DNA from 2 places in the Sphingomonas sp. M1-B02 genome. Region 2 is predicted to be linked to the other one. Evidence: predicted binding sites of a transcription regulator. Region 2 holds the regulator's gene; the other holds the start of a gene.
What was found. The regulator LexA, encoded in region 2, represses DNA repair genes until DNA is damaged. The targets are predictions, from matches to a motif close to GTTCCNCNCTTGTTCT.
Positions count from the first base shown of each region.

Region 1 (8,656 bases), 1.8 Mb from region 2:
GCATGGCTTTCGGGGAAGCCATAGCTGCCGAAGCCCTTGATCTGCTCGACCAGCCGTTCGGCAAATTGCTGGCTGATGCCATTGGCTAGCATGCCCGAGATCAGCTTGGGACCGAATTCGCCGACACCCCCGGTCATCTTGAAGGTCGCCATCGCGCGGCGCAGCTGGTCGGCCTCGCCGCCGGTGAACCCCGCGCCGATGATCGCGACTTGCATCGCCTGCTCCTGGAACAGCGGTACGCCCAGCGTCTTCTTGAGCACCGCCTCGAGCGCAGGCGAGGGATAGTCGATCTTTGCGTTGGGGTTGGCGCGCAGCATCTCGCGCCGCTTGAGATAGGGATGCACCATATCCCCCTGGATCGGGCCGGGCCTGACGATCGCGACCTGGATGGCGATGTCGTAGAAATCCACCGGCTTCATCCGCGGCAGCATCGACATCTGCGCGCGGCTCTCGATCTGGAAGACGCCGAGCGTATCGGCGCGGCGGATCATCTCGAAGGTAAGGTCGTCGTCGTCCTGCAGTTCGGGGCTGCTCAGCGTGAGGTCCACCCCCTTGTGCGCGCGCAGCAGATCGAAGCTGCGCCGCATGCAGCCGAGCATGCCGAGGCCGAGAATATCGACCTTCATGAACTTGAGCTCCTCGATATCGACCTTTTCCCACTCGATGACACGGCGATCGACCATCGCCGCCGGCTGGACGGGGACGAGAGCGTCGATCCGGTCGAGCGTCAGCACGAACCCGCCGGGATGCTGCGACAAGTGCCGCGGCGTGCCGATCAGCGCCCGGGAAAGTTCGAGCGTCAACGCCAGCCGCCGATCGCCGCTGTCGAGGTTGAGCGCGCGGACATGCTCTTCGGGCACGCCTTCGTTCGACCAGCCCCAGACCTGGCTGGCCAGCGCCGCCGTCATATCCTCGGGCAGGCCGAGCGCCTTGCCGACTTCGCGCACCGCGCCGCGCGATCGGAAGCGGCTCACCACCGCGGTCAGCGCGGCATGCTGTTCGCCATAGGTCGCGTAGATCCACTGGATCACTTCCTCGCGGCGCTCATGCTCGAAATCGACGTCGATATCGGGCGGTTCGCGGCGCTCGGGCGAAATGAAGCGTTCGAACAGCAATTGATGCTTGATCGGATCGATCGAAGTGATGCCGAGCACGAAGCAGATCACCGAATTGGCCGCCGATCCGCGCCCCTGGCACAGGATGCCCTGCGCGCGCGCCCAGCTCATGATCGAATTCACGGTGAGGAAATAAGGCGCATAGTCCATCTGGGCGACCAGCCCGAGCTCGCGTTCGAGCAGGTCGGAATAGGCAGGGGGAGGCGCACCCTTGAACATTATCGAGAGCGCATTGCGCGCCAGCCGCTCCAGCGCCGCCTGGGGGCTGCGTCCGGAAATCACGATCTCGTCGGGATATTGATAGTTCAGTTCACGCAAGTCGAAGACGCAGCGCTCCACGATCGCCTCGGCCGCGTGCAGGGCATGCGGGTAGGCGGCGAAACGGCGCGCCATTTCGGCAGGCGCATGCAGATAGCGGTCGGCGCTGCGCTCGCGACGAAACCCCAGATCGTCGATCGTGCACTTGTTGCGGATTGCAGTGACCACATCCTGCAGCATGCGCTGCTCGGGATGGTGATACAGGATATCGCCGGTGGCCAACGGCTTGAGTCCGAAGCGGCGGCCGGCCGCATCGATGACATGGAGCCGCATCGCATCGCCGGGACGGCGAAAATGGGTCATGCAGATATGGCCGTCGCGACCGAACAGATCGGCCATCCAGCGTAGATCGGTCTCGTCGAGCGCGGCGAGGCCGGGCACCAATGCTGCGACCAGCCCGTCGCACTGTTCGGCGACGTCTTCCCAATGCAGATAGCATTGTCCCTTCTCGCCCTTCTGCGCGTCGGCGCGGCTCTTGCCGCGGGTGAGCAGACGGGTGAGGCGGGACCATGCCGCCTTGTCCTGCGGCCAGACGAGCAGCGATGCGCCGCACACCAGATCGAGCCGGCAGCCGCTGATCGAACGGATGCTCAGGCCGTGATGCTTCCTGATCTCCTGCGTTGCGTGCAGCGCGCGCACGACCCCGCCGACAGAATTGCGATCGACGATCCCGAGCGCGGGCATGCCCATCATCGCGGCGGTGGCGAACAATTCCTCGGGCGACGATGCGCCGCGCAGGAACGAGAAATGGGTCGTCACCTGAAGCTCGGAATAGGTCATCCGAAGCAGCCATGCAGGAACCAGCTGAGATCGCCGGTTTCGGCGCGCTCGCTATCGCCGCGGCGAAACAGCCAGAAGCGGCGGCCCTGCTCGTCTTCGACCCGGTAATAATCGCGCACGCTATGGCGTTCGGCATTGTGCCGCCACCATTCGCCGAGGATCCGCTCGGGCCCTTCGGAGCGGACCACGCGATGCAACCGGCCCCGCCAGCTGAAGCGGAGCGGCGCATGATCGGGCAATTCCGCCATGACATGATCGATCGGCTCGGGTCGGTGCAGCAGCCGCGCGGGCCGCGGCCAATCGGGATGCCAGACGCCGACCGGGGCGCTTCGATCGAGCTGGCGGACATCGTCCTGCTTGCGCGCCGGCGCCGCGCGTTCGGGCGGATCGAGCACCGGCATCCGCGCCACCGATCGCTCGGGCACGTCGCTTTCCACCGGGCGGCTGCGCCACATCGCCTGAATTCCGATCCGGGTGGCGAGCGTATCGACCAGAGGCGCAAGGTCGGGTGCGGTCGCTTCGTCGAGCCGCTCGACGAAGGGCTCGGCCCCCAGCAAGCCGCTGCGACGGACATGCAGCGCGATCGCATCCACGCCATAGCCGGGCTCGACCTGCTCGATCCGCCGCGTGAACAAGCGCAGCAGATGCGCGGGATCGCGGTTGGGCCGGGCGAGGCCGATTCGGATGCGTTGCGGCACGCCGTCGATCCGATCGGCGATCAACTCGATGCGCAGCGCGCCAAGCCCCTTTTGCTCGAGCGCGGTGGCGAGGCGCGGGACGAGCTGGCCCAACCAATATTCGATGGCCTCGGGCGTAGCGATCGGCTCGGCGAAACGCTGGACGATGGCGATCGGCTCGGGCGGGATCACCGGATCGAGCGGCTCGGGAAGCCCGCCCAGCGCCTGTTCGAGCCGCGCCACCAGCCCGCCGCCGAACCGCCGGACTAGCGGCGCGCGCGGCATCGCCAGCAATTGTGCGATGCGCTCTACGCCCAGGCGGTGGAGCAGTTCGATCGCGGCGGGATCGATGCGCAGCGCTTCGATCGGCAACGGCGAAAGTGCCTGGGCGTGCTCACCGGTGGGGCAAACGCATTCGCCATCCGGTCGGAAATGCGCAAGCGCCCATGCCGCACCCGCGGTGTCGGCAATCGCTACGCGTGCGGTCACCCCCATTCGGGCGAGCAGCCGCACCAGCCGTCGCGCCATCGGCGCCTCGCCGCCGTGCAGATGCGCGACTCCGCTCAGGTCGAGGAACAAGGTCGCATCGTCGGCGATCGCCACGCTCGGCGACCAGCGCTGCGCCAGCGCCACGGCGAGCCGGTGCAGATCGGCGCGATCGCTCTCGGGATCGGCGGGACGGATGTCGAGCCCCGGCACCTGTGCTCGCGCCTGGGTCAGCGCCATCCCCGGCCGGATGCCGAGCGCCTGTGCGCCCGGGCTGGCGGCGGCGATCAGCACCTGGTTGCCGGTGCGGATAGAGGTGACCAGCAATTCCTCCCCGAGCTTGCTCGGGGAGGGGGACCGCTCGCGAAGCGCGTATTGGAGGGGCGGCGGACGAAGTCCGCCGACTGGCGTTGGCGGCCCCTCCACCACGCTGCGCGTGGTCCCCCTCCCCGAGACAAGCTCGGGGAGGAATGCGGGAGCCCCCCCCTCATCGGGCGGCATCGCCCGGAAGGGATGCCCCACCGCCTCTTCGCGTCGCCCCACCTCATGCCGAGCGGGTCGCACGTGCGCGGGAGCATCCCCCCGTGCCCAGCGCGCGCCGGGGCGCCAGCCGCCGCCGCGCGGCGCCGAACAGGCATTCTCCTGCTCGGCCGCGGCGGCCGCCTGGAGCGGCTCCAGCGATAGGGGCGCCGCCTCAGGCGGCGTGCGCGCGTCTGCCCGCCGCAGCCGGTCGAGCGGCCACATCGGCAGGTAGAGCGCAGCGACCCGATGCATCGCAGGCCTCCACTTCGAGGTTGAAGGAGTCGCCGCCGCGCTGGCGGACGAGATCGAGCTTCCAGCGCGCGCGCCCCACGCCCGCCACCGGCAAGGGGGTCGAGGGTGCGCAGGCGATTCGCCAGCGGGTGATCGCCGCCGAGGGCGCGCCGAGCGGATCGACGCCTTCGCGGGCATGGCGCTTGAGCAGCAAGGCGATCGTCCGCCCGCCCTCCGCCGCCAGTTGCAGCCGCCGGGTCGCGGGCATGCCGACCCGCTTGACCTCGCCGATCACCGCGCCCAGCCCGCGATGGCGCAGCCCCTCCTCCATGATTGCGAGCAGTTCGTCATCGTCGCGCGCCTCGGCATAAAGCAGCCGCTTGGGATCGAGCCCGGCTTGCGACAGGCCCGGCGCGAACAGATCGCGCCGCCGCACCACCCACAACACCGGACCCCAGGCGCGCGCCGCGATTCCCGCCATGAACAAAGTCGCCGCGCAATCGTCGGCGATGTCGGCGCTGGCGCCGGCAATCTCGTGGAGCGAATCGAGTCGAAGCCCGCTATTGGCCAGCTTCGAATCGAGCGGCCCGACCCCGAACGGCAGCACCGGCCGCCGGCGAAAGCCGCCGGTCTCCATCGCGCGCAATTGCTCGCGAAGCTGGGCCAATTTAGCAGAATCGGGCATGGACGGGCGACTCGGGAACGCAGAATGTTCCTATTCTGTTCTTATGTCCTCCGGAGTCAACCGCGTAACGTGCCTACTTCTTCATCGCTGTCCCATGCGATGATCCGCCCTGCATCAAGGTCAGCCCTACTGACCTACTCGACAGCGGCTTTGAAATTTTATAACAAGAGCCTGAAAGCGATTCCGTGCGTTCTAACCAGCACGGATCCTGGATGGAGAGACAATGGACGCCCCGCGCGCCAACCTGCCGCCGCTCACGCTGCACGTACCCGAGCCCAAGTTCCGCCCGGGCGACGAGGCCGACTTCAGCGACGTCGACGTGCCGCCCGCGGGCTCTGCGCGTCGGCCCGACACTGCGGCCCCGGCCGACAGCTTCCACGAGCTGGCGTATACGCTGGTCCGCGTTCTCGACGACGAAGGCCGCGCGGTGGGGCCCTGGGACCCGCGGCTCGATGCAGACGCCAAGCGCCGCATGCTCCGCAACATGGCGCTCACCCGCGCCTTCGACGAGCGCATGTTCCGCGCCCAGCGCCAGGGCAAGACCAGCTTCTACATGAAGTCGACCGGCGAGGAGGCGGTGTCGGTCGCCGCGGCGATGGCGCTCGCCAGCGACGACATGTGTTTCCCCTCTTATCGCCAGCAGGGCATCCTGCTTACCCGCGGCTACAGCCTCGTGCTGATGATGAACCAGATCTATTCGAACCGGGGCGATCCGCTCCAGGGCCGCCAGCTGCCGATCATGTATTCGGCCAAGGATCACGGCTTCTTCTCGATCTCGGGCAATCTCGCGACGCAATATCCGCAAGCGGTCGGCTGGGCGATGGCGAGCGCCGCCAAGGGCGACAGCCGGATCGCCGCGACCTGGTGCGGCGAGGGTTCTACCGCCGAGGGCGACTTCCACTCGGCCTGCACCTTCGCCAGCGTCTACCGCGCCCCGGTCATCCTCAACGTCGTCAACAATCAATGGGCGATCAGCTCTTTCTCGGGCTTCGCCGGCGCCGAAGCGACGACCTTTGCCGCGCGCGCCGTGGGCTATGGCATCGCCGGACTGCGGATCGATGGCAATGATGCGCTGGCGGTCTATGCGGCAACGCAATGGGCGGCCGAGCGTGCGCGCACCAACCAGGGCCCGACGCTGATCGAGCATTTCACCTATCGCGCCGAGGGCCATTCCACTTCCGACGATGCTTCGGCCTATCGGTCGGCGGGCGAGCCCAACGCCTGGCCGCTCGGCGACCCGATCCGCCGGCTCAAGGACCACCTTATTGCGATCGGCGAGTGGGACGAGGCGCGCCACGCCGCGCAGGATCTCGAGCTCGCCGAGGAAGTGAAACGCGCCCAGAAGGAAGCCGAGAAGAATGGCGTCCTCGGCCACGGCATGCACCAACCGTTCGACACGATGTTCGAAGGCGTGTTTGAGGAAATGCCCTGGCATCTCAAGGAGCAATGCGAACAGATGATCGCCGAGCGCAAGGCCGCGGGGATATGAGCGCCGCCGTGGACGAGGCTGGCGCCACCACCCGCATGAACATGATCCAGGCGATCAACTCCGCGATGGACGTGATGATGGCGCGCGATTCCGATGTCGTCGTGATGGGCGAGGATGTCGGCTATTTCGGCGGCGTCTTCCGCGCCACTGCGGGCCTCCAGGCGAAGTTCGGCAAGACCCGGGTGTTCGACACGCCGATCACCGAAATCGGGATCATCGGCGTCGCGATCGGCATGGGGGCCTATGGTCTGCGCCCGGTCCCTGAAATCCAGTTCGCCGATTATATCTATCCGGCGCTCGACCAGCTGGTCTCGGAGGCCGCGCGGCTGCGCTATCGCTCGGCGGCGGACTTCATCGCCCCGATCACCGTCCGCTCGCCGTTCGGCGGCGGCATCTTCGGCGGCCAGACGCATAGTCAAAGCCCCGAGGGCATCTTCACCCATGTCTCGGGTATCAAGACGGTGATCCCGTCCAACCCCTATGACGCCAAGGGGCTGCTGATCTCGGCGATCGAGGACAATGACCCGACGCTCTTTTTCGAGCCCAAGCGCATCTATAACGGCCCGTTCGACGGCCATTACAATCGCCCGTCGAAGAACTGGTCGAACCACCCGATGGGCGAAGTGCCCGAGGGTTATTACAAGATCCCGCTCGGCAAGGCCGCCACCGTCCGTGAGGGCGAAGCAGTCACGATCCTCTGCTACGGCACGATGGTCCATGTCGTCGCGAGCACCATCGACGAGATGGGCGTGGATGCCGAAATCATCGATCTGCGCACGCTGATCCCCCTCGATATCGAAGCAATCGAGCAATCGGTGAAGAAAACCGGCCGCTGCATGATCGTCCATGAGGCCACCCGCACCGGCGGCTTCGGCGCCGAGCTTTCCGCGCTGGTCCAAGAGCGCTGCTTCTACCATCTCGAAGCCCCGATCGAGCGCGTCACCGGCTTCGACACGCCCTATCCCCACAGCCTCGAATGGGCCTATTTCCCGGGCCCGGTGCGCATCAGCGAGGCGCTCAAGAAACTCCTGAAGGACTGATCCGCATGGCTCGCTTTACCTTTCGCCTGCCGGATATCGGCGAAGGCATCTCAGAGGCCGAGATCGTCGCCTGGCACGTGCGTGTCGGCGAGCGGGTCGAGGAGGACATGCCGGTTGCCGACATGATGACCGACAAGGCTACGGTGGAGATGGAGTCGCCGGTCTCGGGCGTGGTCGTCGAGCTTGCCGGCGAAGTGGGCGATCAGGTCGCGATCGGCTCGGCCCTGATGATCGTCGAGACCGATGCCGAGGAAGGCGCGGTTTCGGAAGAAGTCGAAGAGCAGATCGAGGCGGAGAATCCGGGTGTGGAGGAAGCAATCCTCCCCGGCACGGGGGGGACCGCCGACGAAGTCGGCGGTGGAGGGGGCGAGCCCCAAGCGGTTCGCCCGGAGGAGCGCCCCCTCCACCAGCCTTCGGCTGGTCCCCCTCCCCGTGCCGGGGAGGATAAGGTCCTCGCCTCGCCCGCGGTCCGCGCCCGCGCCCGCGACCTCGGCATCGACCTTGCCTCGATCCGCGCCGAATCCGATCGCCTGCGCCATTCGGATCTCGACGCCTATCTGCGCTACGGCCAGGCCCAGGGCTATCACGCCCCCCACGCCAACCGCGCGCGGCCCGACGAGGCGGTGAAGGTCATCGGCATGCGGCGCCGCATCGCCGAGAATATGGCGGCGTCGAAGCGCGCGATCCCGCATTTCGCCTATGTCGAGGAAATCGACGTCACCGCGCTGGAGGCGATGCGCGCCGACCTGAACGACAATCGCGGCGCGCGGCCGAAACTGACGATGCTTCCGCTCATGATCGTCGCGATCTGCCGGGCGATCCCCGATTTCCCGATGATCAACGCGCGCTATGACGACGAGGCCGGGGTGGTGACGCGCCATGGCAGCGTCCATCTCGGCATGGCGACGCAGACCGACGCCGGGCTGATGGTCCCCGTGATCCGCGACGCGCAGGATCGCAACGTCTGGCAGCTCGCCAGCGAGATCGGCCGCCTTGCGGAGGCGGCACGGAGCGGCAAGGCCAAGAGCGAGGAACTCAGCGGCTCGACGCTCACCATCACCTCGCTCGGGCCGCTCGGCGGCATCGCCACCACGCCGGTGATCAACCGGCCCGAAGTCGCGATCATCGGCCCCAACAAGATCGTCGAGCGGCCCATCTTCCAGGGCGACGAGATCGTCCGGGCGAAGCTGATGAACTTGTCGATCAGCTGCGATCACCGCGTGGTCGACGGCTGGGATGCGGCCAGCTACGTCCAGGCGCTCAAGAAACTGCTCGAGACGCCGGTTTTGCTGTTCGCCGACTGATGGGCGAGC
Region 1 is NZ_CP110679.1:2,784,583-2,793,238, forward strand. Features, by position in the region: gene OKW87_RS13335 (error-prone DNA polymerase) at 1-2,213, opposite strand, end outside; gene OKW87_RS13340 (DUF6504 family protein) at 2,210-4,150, opposite strand; gene OKW87_RS13345 (ImuA family protein) at 4,071-4,814, opposite strand; gene OKW87_RS13350 (3-methyl-2-oxobutanoate dehydrogenase (2-methylpropanoyl-transferring) subunit alpha) at 5,038-6,303, shown strand; gene OKW87_RS13355 (alpha-ketoacid dehydrogenase subunit beta) at 6,339-7,343, shown strand; gene OKW87_RS13360 (dihydrolipoamide acetyltransferase family protein) at 7,349-8,647, shown strand; gene OKW87_RS13365 (DUF4169 family protein) at 8,647-8,656, shown strand, end outside.
Region 1: the regulator LexA is predicted to act here: its motif matches at 4,841-4,856, upstream of OKW87_RS13345 (ImuA family protein).

Region 2 (8,656 bases):
GCGCGCGCTTCGTGTTCACCCTGCCGTGGCGCCGGACGGACGACTCGTAGCTTCGCTCAGCGTCGGCGCGACGGCAGGAGCCGCGTGCCGGCCACCAGGACTGCGCCCAGCAGGGCCAGCACGCCGCCACGAACTACCCAGACCTGATTGTCGATCATCATGCTCGACAGCGGCCAGCGAATCACGCCGAGCCCCTGGAGCAGGAACAGTATGCCGAACAGGAAAGCGAGGATGCCGGCGAGGAGGAGCAGGGTTCTGATCATGCTCTTCTCCTCGCCCGGCGGATCGGGGTTCAGCGCTTGTCGACGCTCACATAATCGCGCTGCGTCGGGCCGGTGTAAAGCTGGCGCGGGCGGCCGATCTTCTGCTCGGGATCCGAAATCATCTCGTTCCACTGCGCAACCCAGCCGACGGTGCGGGCGAGCGCGAAGAGCGCGGTGAACATCGTCGTCGGGAAGCCGATCGCCGAGAGGATCACGCCCGAATAGAAATCGACGTTCGGGAACAGCTTCTTCTCGACGAAGTAAGGATCCTTGAGCGCCATTTCCTCGAGCTGCAGCGCGACTTCGAAGACGGGATCGGAGACGTTCAATTCCTTGAACACTTCGCGGACGGTCTTCTGCATCACCGTCGCGCGGGGATCGTAATTCTTGTAGACGCGGTGGCCGAAGCCCATCAGGCGGAACGGATCATTCTTGTCCTTGGCGCGGGCGATGAATTCCGGGATGCGATCGGGGGTGCCGATCTCGTGCAGCATGTTGAGCGCGGCTTCGTTGGCGCCGCCATGCGCCGGACCCCACAGGCAGGCGATGCCCGCCGCGATGCAGGCGAAGGGGTTCGCGCCCGACGAGCCGGCGAGCCGCACGGTCGAGGTCGACGCGTTCTGCTCATGATCGGCGTGGAGGATGAAGATACGGTCGAGCGCGCGCTCGATCACCGGGTTCACGACATATTCCTCAGCGGGGACGCCGAAGGTCATGCGCAGGAAGTTGCCGGTGTAGGACAGGTCGTTCTGCGGATAGAGGAACGGCTGGCCGATGCTGTATTTGTACGCCATCGCCGCGATCGTCGGCATCTTGGCGATCAGCCGGTGGCTGGCGATCATCCGCTGAGTCGGATCGGTAATGTCGGTCGAATCGTGATAGAAAGCCGAAAGCGCGCCGGCGACGCCGCACATAACAGCCATCGGATGCGCATCGCGGCGGAACCCGCGATAGAAGGTCGCGAGCTGCTCGTGGAGCATCGTGTGGCGGGTGATCGTGTAGCTGAACTTGTCGAGCTCGTCCGCGGTTGGCAACTCGCCGTTGAGGAGCAGATAGGAGACTTCCATGAAGCTCGAATGTTCGGCGAGCTGGCCGATCGGATAGCCGCGATGGAGCAATACGCCCTCGTCGCCGTCGATATAGGTCAGCCCGGATTCACACGAGGCGGTGGAGGTGAAGCCCGGATCATAGGTGAACATGCCGGTCTGCGCGTAGAGCTTGCGGATATCGACCACATCGGGGCCGACGCTGCCGTTCAGGACCGCAAAATCGACGTCCTTGCCCGGAACCTGCAGCTTCGCAGTATCGCTCATAAAAATCGTCCTTGTCTGGCCCGACTCAGGCGGGCTGGGTCATCTGATCGGCGATGCGAGCCAGGCTCTCTTCCCGTCCCAGCAGCGCCAGAACGTCGAAGATGCCCGGAGAGGTCCGCTTGCCCGTCAACGCTGCGCGCAAAGGCTGCGCAGCGGCTCCGAGCTTGACTCCCGCATCGTCCGCCACGGCGCGAACCGCCGCTTCGAGCGTCTCCGTATCCCAGGTCGCAGCCCCGTCAAGCGCCGCATGCACCCGGGCAAGGAGTGCCCGCGCGTCGCCCTCTAGCAGAGCCGCGCCGCCTTCGTCCAATATCAGTGGGCGCGTGCGAAAGAGAAACATCGACGCTTCGGCCAACTCGATGAGATTCGCGGCGCGCGGCTTCAGCGCGGCCATGCTGCGGCGCAGAAGATCGCGCTGGTCCGGGGTGGGTTCGAAGGCGAGCAAAGGCGCGACCAGAGCGGCCAGGCGATCGTCGTCTGTGGCGCGGATATAATGGCCGTTGAGGTTCTCGAGCTTCTTCAAATCGAAGCGCGACGGCGATTTGCCGACCCCCGCGAGCGTGAACCACTCGATTGCCTGTTCGCGGCTGATGAACTCGTCGTCGCCATGGCCCCAGCCCAAGCGGAGGAGATAGTTGGAGAGCGCTTCGGGGAGGATGCCCATCTCGTCGCGATAGGCATCGACGCCGAGCGCGCCGTGGCGCTTCGAGAGCTTCGCGCCGTCGCTGCCGTGGATCAGCGGGATATGCGCATATTCGGGCGCGTCCCAGCCGCCCTCGATCGCGTCCATCGCGTGGTAGATCGGCAGCTGGCGGAAGGCGTTGTTGAGATGATCGTCGCCGCGGATGACATGGGTGACGCCCATGTCATGATCGTCCACCACCACCGCGAGCATATAGGTCGGGGTGCCGTCCGAGCGGAGCAGGACCATGTCGTCAAGCTCGGCATTGGCGACGGTGACCGAACCCTGGACCTTATCGTCGATCGTGACGCTGCCTTCCTTCGGCGCGCGCAGGCGAACGACGAAGGGCGCATCGGCGGGGGCTTCGCTCGCGTCGCGATCGCGCCAGCGGCCGTCATAGCGCAGCGGCTGCTTGTTGGCGCGCTGTCCGGCGCGCATTGCCTCGAGCTCCTCGGCGGTGGCGAAGCATTTATAGGCGTGGCCGCCCGCTAGCATCTGGTGCGCGACCTCGGCATGGCGCGCGGCGCGCGAGAATTGATAGACGACGTCGCCGTCCCAATCGAGGCCGAGCCAGGTCATGCCGTCGAGGATCGCGGCGATCGCCGGCTCGGTGGAGCGGGCGCGATCGGTGTCCTCGATCCGCAGCAGGAACTTGCCGCCATGGTGGCGGGCGAACAGCAGGTTGAACAAAGCGGTGCGCGCGCCGCCGATGTGGAGGAAGCCCGTGGGGGACGGCGCGAAACGGGTTACGACCGGCTTGGCGCCGGCATCAGATGTTGCGCCCAACCGCGCTTGCTCCCAGACTATGTGATCGATGGCCAGCTCAGCCGCCGAGGCCCCTAGCACGGGGTTTTCCTCCCTACAAATGGGGGCGGGGGGCGCTTTTCGCCAGTTTCGGGACAAGGTCGAGCGCTGGCTGGAGGCCGAGCGCGAACAATTGGTGCTGTGGCTGCCGGTGATGCTCGGGGCGGGAATCGTCGCCTGGTTCCTGCTGCCCGATGCGGGGCGCTGGATCGGGTTCATCGCAGGCGGGGGCGCGATCGGGCTGGTCGGGGTGGCGGCATCGGGGGCGGGGCGGGCGGCGCGCGTGGTGGCGATCGCCGGGCTGGCGATGGCGGCGGGGTGCCTGCTGGTCTGGTGGCGCGCGGAGCGGGTGGCGGCGCCGGTGCTGGCGCGGCCGGCGGTGGTGAGCCTAACGGGGCGAGTCGAACGGGTCGAGGCGTTGCCGGCGCGGGACATGGTGCGGGTCACGCTGGTGCCTTTGGGCCGGGCGGACCTGCCTTCGCTCGTTCGAGTCAATCTGGCCGAGGCCGACGCGCCGAAGGGGCTGGCGCGCGGGGCGGTGGTGCGGCTGCGCGCGCGGCTGATGCCGCCGCCTCCGCCTTCGGTGCCGGGTGCCTATGATTTCGCGCGGGTGGCGTGGTTCATGGGGCTGGGGGCCACGGGGAAGGGGTTTGCGCCGATCGAGGTGGTGCGCGCCGGCGATCCGCCGGGATCGGACCTGCGGGCGCGGCTTTCGGGGCATATCCACGGGCAAATCCCCGGTAGCGGGGGCGGCATTGCGAGCGCGCTGGCGACGGGGGACCGCGGCGCGATCGACGATGCCGATGCCGAGGCGATGCAGCGATCGGGGCTGGCGCATCTGCTCTCGGTGAGCGGGCTGCATGTGACCGCAGTGACCGCGGCGGCGATGCTGGTGGTGCTGCGGCTGCTGGCGCTGAGCCCGACGCTGGCGCTGCGCTGGCGGCTGCCGCTGGTGGCTGCTGGGGCGGGAGCGCTGGCGGCGGTGGGCTATACGCTGCTGACCGGCGCCGAGGTGCCGACGATCCGATCCTGCGTGGCGGCGCTGCTGGTGCTGCTGGCGCTCAGCCTGGGACGCGAGGCGATCACCTTGCGGCTGGTGGCGGCGGGGGCGCTTCTGGTGTTGCTGCTATGGCCCGAGGCGCTGGCGGGACCGAGCTTCCAGCTTAGCTTCGCCGCGGTGACGGCTATCGTCGCGCTGCATGAGAGCCCGCGGGTCCGGGGCTGGTTCGCGCGGCAGGAGGGGGACGGATTCGGGCGGCGGCTGTTGCGCGGACTCGGGTCGCTGCTGCTGACGGGGGTGGCGGTCGAGCTCGCGCTGATGCCGATCGCCTTGTTCCACTTTCACCAGGCCGGGCTGTATGGGGCGCTGGCCAATATCGTTGCGATCCCGCTGACGACGTTCGTGATCATGCCGCTCGAGGCGCTCGCCTTGACGCTCGACCTAGTGGGGTTCGGTGCGCCGGTCTGGTGGCTTACGGCGCGGGCGCTCGATCTGTTGCTGTGGTTGGCGCACACCACCGCTTCGGCGCCGGGGGCCGTCGCGGCGCTGCCGGCGATGCCGGGCGGCGCCTATGCGCTGCTGGTCGGCGGCGGGCTTTGGGTGGCGCTTTGGCGGACGCGGGTTCGCTGGGCGGGCGTCGCGCCGGCGACCATCGGCCTGGTCTGGGCGATGCTGACGCCACCGCCGGACCTGCTGGTGACGGGGGACGGGCGGCATCTGGCGATCCGGGTGGCCGGGGGCGGGATGGCGCTGCTGCGCGAGCGGGCGGGGGACTATACGCGCTCGATGCTGAGCGAGAATAGCGGCGCCGAGGACCAATTGGCCGAGCTTGCCGAGCAGCCCGATGCGCGGTGCAGCCGTGATCTGTGCCTGGTCGAGGTGCGATCGGGCGCGCGACGCTGGCGGGTGGCGGCGACGCGGAGCGCGTATCTGGTGCCCTGGGCCGAGATGATCGCCTTGTGCCGATTGGTCGACGTGGTGGTGAGCGAGCGGCGGTTGCCGCCGGGCTGCACGCCGCGCTGGCTCAAGCTCGATCGGGAGACGCTGGCCAGGACAGGGGGCGTGGCGATCGCCTTTGCGAGCGGGGAGGTGCGCACCGTGCGCAGCGGCGGATCGCATCCCTGGGTTGACCCGCTTACCGTGCAGCCGCCATTTCAGCCCCGAACGGGAGAGCGACGATGATGCGATCGATGGCATTGCTGCTGGGGGCGGCGCTGGCGGGGCCGGCGGCGGCGCAGGACGACTGGGCGAAGATCAAGGCCGAGTGGAACCAGCCGATGGCGCCGTTCCGGATCGTCGGCGACGTCTATTATGTCGGGACGGCGGGGCTGTCGGCGTTCCTGATCACTTCGCCGCGCGGGCATATCCTGATCGACGGGGCGATGGCGGAGAGCGTGCCGCAGATCGCGGCGAATATCGAGACGCTCGGATTCAAGCTGCGCGACGTGAAGATATTGCTGATCAACCATGCCCATTGGGACCATAGCGGCGGGCTTGCCGCACTGAAGCGGCGGACCGGCGCCAAACTCTATGCCAGCGCCGCGGACCGGCCGGCGCTGGAGGCGGGGTGGATGGACTATCGGCCCGAGCAGGAGCGAGTCGCGCCGGTGAAGGTCGACAAGGTGATCGCCGATGGCGAGGTGATCGCTTTGGGCGGGAACAGGCTGACCACGCGGCTGACCCCGGGGCACACCAAGGGTTGCACGAGCTGGACGACATCGGTCCCGGCAGGCGCAGACACGCTGAACCTGCTGTTTGCCTGCAGCATCACGGTCGCGGGCCAGCCGCTGACGCCCGGCAAGGGCTATGACGCGGCGGCCAGCGATTTCAGCGCGACCTTTGCCAAACTGCGGACCCTGCAGGCCGACATCTTCCTGGCATTTCACCCCGCCGCATTCGACATGGCTACGAAGCGGGCCAGGCAGGAAGCGGGCAATGCAAATGCCTTTGTCGACCCGACCGAACTGCCCCGGCGCATCGCCGCGGCGGAGACGGCGTTCGAGGCCGAGCTCGCCGCGGCTCAGTAGCGGCGGAGCAGCCCGGCGAGCTTGCCCTGGACGCGGATCTGATCGGGGCGATAGCGCTGGGCGTCGTAGCTGCGGTTGGCCGGATCGAGCCGGACCATCGCGCCTTCCTTGCGGAAATATTTGAGCGTCGCTTCCGAATCGTCGATCAACGCCACGACGATCTCGCCGTCGCGGGCGACGTCGGTGCGGCGGATGAGCGCGAAATCGCCATCGAAGATGCCGGCCTCGACCATCGAATCGCCGGCGACTTCGAGCGCATAATGTTCGCCCGAACCGAGCAGAGCGGCGGGGACGGGGAGCATCGTCGAGCCTTCGAGCGCCTCGATCGGGGTGCCCGCGGCGATCCGGCCGTGCAGCGGAATCTCGACCACATCGTTGGCGGGCGACGGCAAGGACGACGGACGTGGCGTGGATTTGTCAGCCTTGGCCGGAGTGGCGACCTTGGCGTCGCCGCGCTCGGGCATGCGCAGCACTTCGAGTGCGCGGGCGCGATTGGGCAGGCGACGGATGAACTCACGTTCCTCGAGTGCGCTGATCAGGCGGTGCACGCCCGACTTGGACTTGAGATCGAGCGCCTCCTTCATCTCCTCGAACGAGGGCGACACGCCGGTCTCGTTCAGACGATCGTTGATGAAGCAGATCAGCTCGTGCTGCTTGCGCGTAAGCATGCGGTTCCTCCGTCCAGAACAGACTGGGAACGTTTATGCAATGTTCCGCGCCCATGTCAAGCGATGTCGAGGATTTGCACCGAGTCGCCGGGATTCGCGGCCGGAGCATGCGGCGGACGCAGAATGAGGCACCGGGCGCGCGCGAGGGTGCGGAGCATCGAACTGTCCTGGATCGTCGAGGCGAAGGCGCGGCCGTCGCGCAGTTCGGCGCGGAGGTAATCGGTGCGGTGATCGTTGGCCGGGAGGGGCTCGCCGAGCGGCGTCGCGCGGGTGCGCGGCAGCGGATCGGCGGCGCCGGAGAGAAGGGCGACCAAAGGGCGCACGAACAAAAGGGTGGTGACGAAGGCCGAGACGGGGTTGCCGGGGAGGCCGACGACGAGCGTCTTTCCGAGCCTGCCCGCCATCATCGGCTTGCCCGGGCGGAGTGCGACGCGCCAGAAGTGGACCGCGCCGCCGGCGGCTTCGAGGGCGGGGCGGACGAGATCGTGATCGCCGACCGAGGCGCCGCCGCTGGTGACGAGCAGATCGGCACGGACGGCCCGGAAAGCGGCCTCCAGCGCGTCGGCTTTGTCCGGAAGAATGCCGAGATCGAGAATTTCGACCGGCAGGTCGGCGAGCTGGGCTGCGAGCATCAGCCGATTGGTCTCGGGCAATTGGGCGTCGGCAACGGGTGCGCCGGGGGGTACGAGTTCGTCGCCGGTGGCGGCGATCGCGACACGGACCCTGCGGCGAACCAGCACCCTGCCGTGGCCGGCGGAACCGGCGACGGCGAGACGCGCGGGGGTGAGACGCTCACCGGCGCGGATCAGCGGGTCGCCCTCGGCGAAGTCGAGCCCGCGGCGGCGAACGTTGCGGCCAAGCCGTGCCGGGCCTTCGCCGGCGAGCGCGAGCGCCTCGCCCTCGCGCGATGCCTCTTCCTGGATCAGGACGGTGTCCGACCCCGCGGGCAGCGGCGCGCCGGTAAAGATACGGGTGGCCTGGCCCGACGCCACGATACCAGCAAAGGCGCGCCCCGCGGCACTCTCGCCGATCACGGTCCAGGGGCCGGGCATGTCGGCGAATCGGATCGCATAGCCGTCCATCGCCGAAAGGTCGGCGCTGGGCTGGGTGCGCAGGGCGATGACGTCCTCAGCCGCCCAGCGGCCGGCTGCCTGGGAAAGCGCGACGCGTTCAGCCTCGAGCGGGGCGCCCAGCGCCAGGAGCCTGGATTGCGCTTCTTCGACGGGGAGCAAAGCCATGGGTGCAGCCTTGGGGCCACAGGGTGCCCCGGCGCAAGGCCCTCAAGGGGTCAGGCGGCCGCCGGTGAGCAGGCCCAGCTCGCGCGGGCGCAGCGGCAGGCGGAATTCGCAGAGGATGCGACCGTGCCCGGCTTCGACCACGCTGGCCGGTCCGCCGCCGATTTCGGGCAGCGAAATCCACAGCTGGGCGCCGGGGAGCACCGAGGCCTGGGTCTCCAGCTCTATGAGATGGGTGGTGAGCGCGCGGACGCGGGCGTTCCACCAGCGTGCGCCTTCGCGGATGCTGGCAGGAGAATTGACCGGGATGGCATGCTTGTCGGGGATCATGCTGGCCGGCTCGCTGCCGATCGGTGGCGGTGCGGGGGCGGGGCGGATGCGCTGGACGTTGCGCAGCCAGGGCATAAGCGTCTGCCAGCCTAGACCTTCCTCGAATTCCACGCCGGCCTGACCGTCCTGGATCCAGCGGATCACTCCCTCGAGTGGACGCAGACCATCGAAGGTGACCTCGATCTTGTCGTCGCGCGAGAGCGCGAGGCGGGTATCGATGCCCACGCCGCCCTGGGAGATGTTGCGGGTGCGCGCGAGCTCGACCTGGGCGCCCGCGCGGACGAAGATAGTCTGGTGGATTTCGACACGCGGCATCGTCCGTCGTTCGTCGGGC
Region 2 is NZ_CP110679.1:954,085-962,740, reverse strand. Features, by position in the region: gene OKW87_RS04630 (sensor histidine kinase) at 1-50, shown strand, start outside; gene OKW87_RS04625 (hypothetical protein) at 57-263, opposite strand; gene OKW87_RS04620 (citrate synthase) at 293-1,576, opposite strand; gene gltX (glutamate--tRNA ligase) at 1,602-3,044, opposite strand; gene OKW87_RS04610 (ComEC/Rec2 family competence protein) at 3,124-5,244, shown strand; gene bla (subclass B3 metallo-beta-lactamase) at 5,241-6,089, shown strand; gene lexA (transcriptional repressor LexA) at 6,083-6,757, opposite strand; gene OKW87_RS04595 (molybdopterin molybdotransferase MoeA) at 6,814-7,995, opposite strand; gene OKW87_RS04590 (PilZ domain-containing protein) at 8,038-8,656, opposite strand, start outside.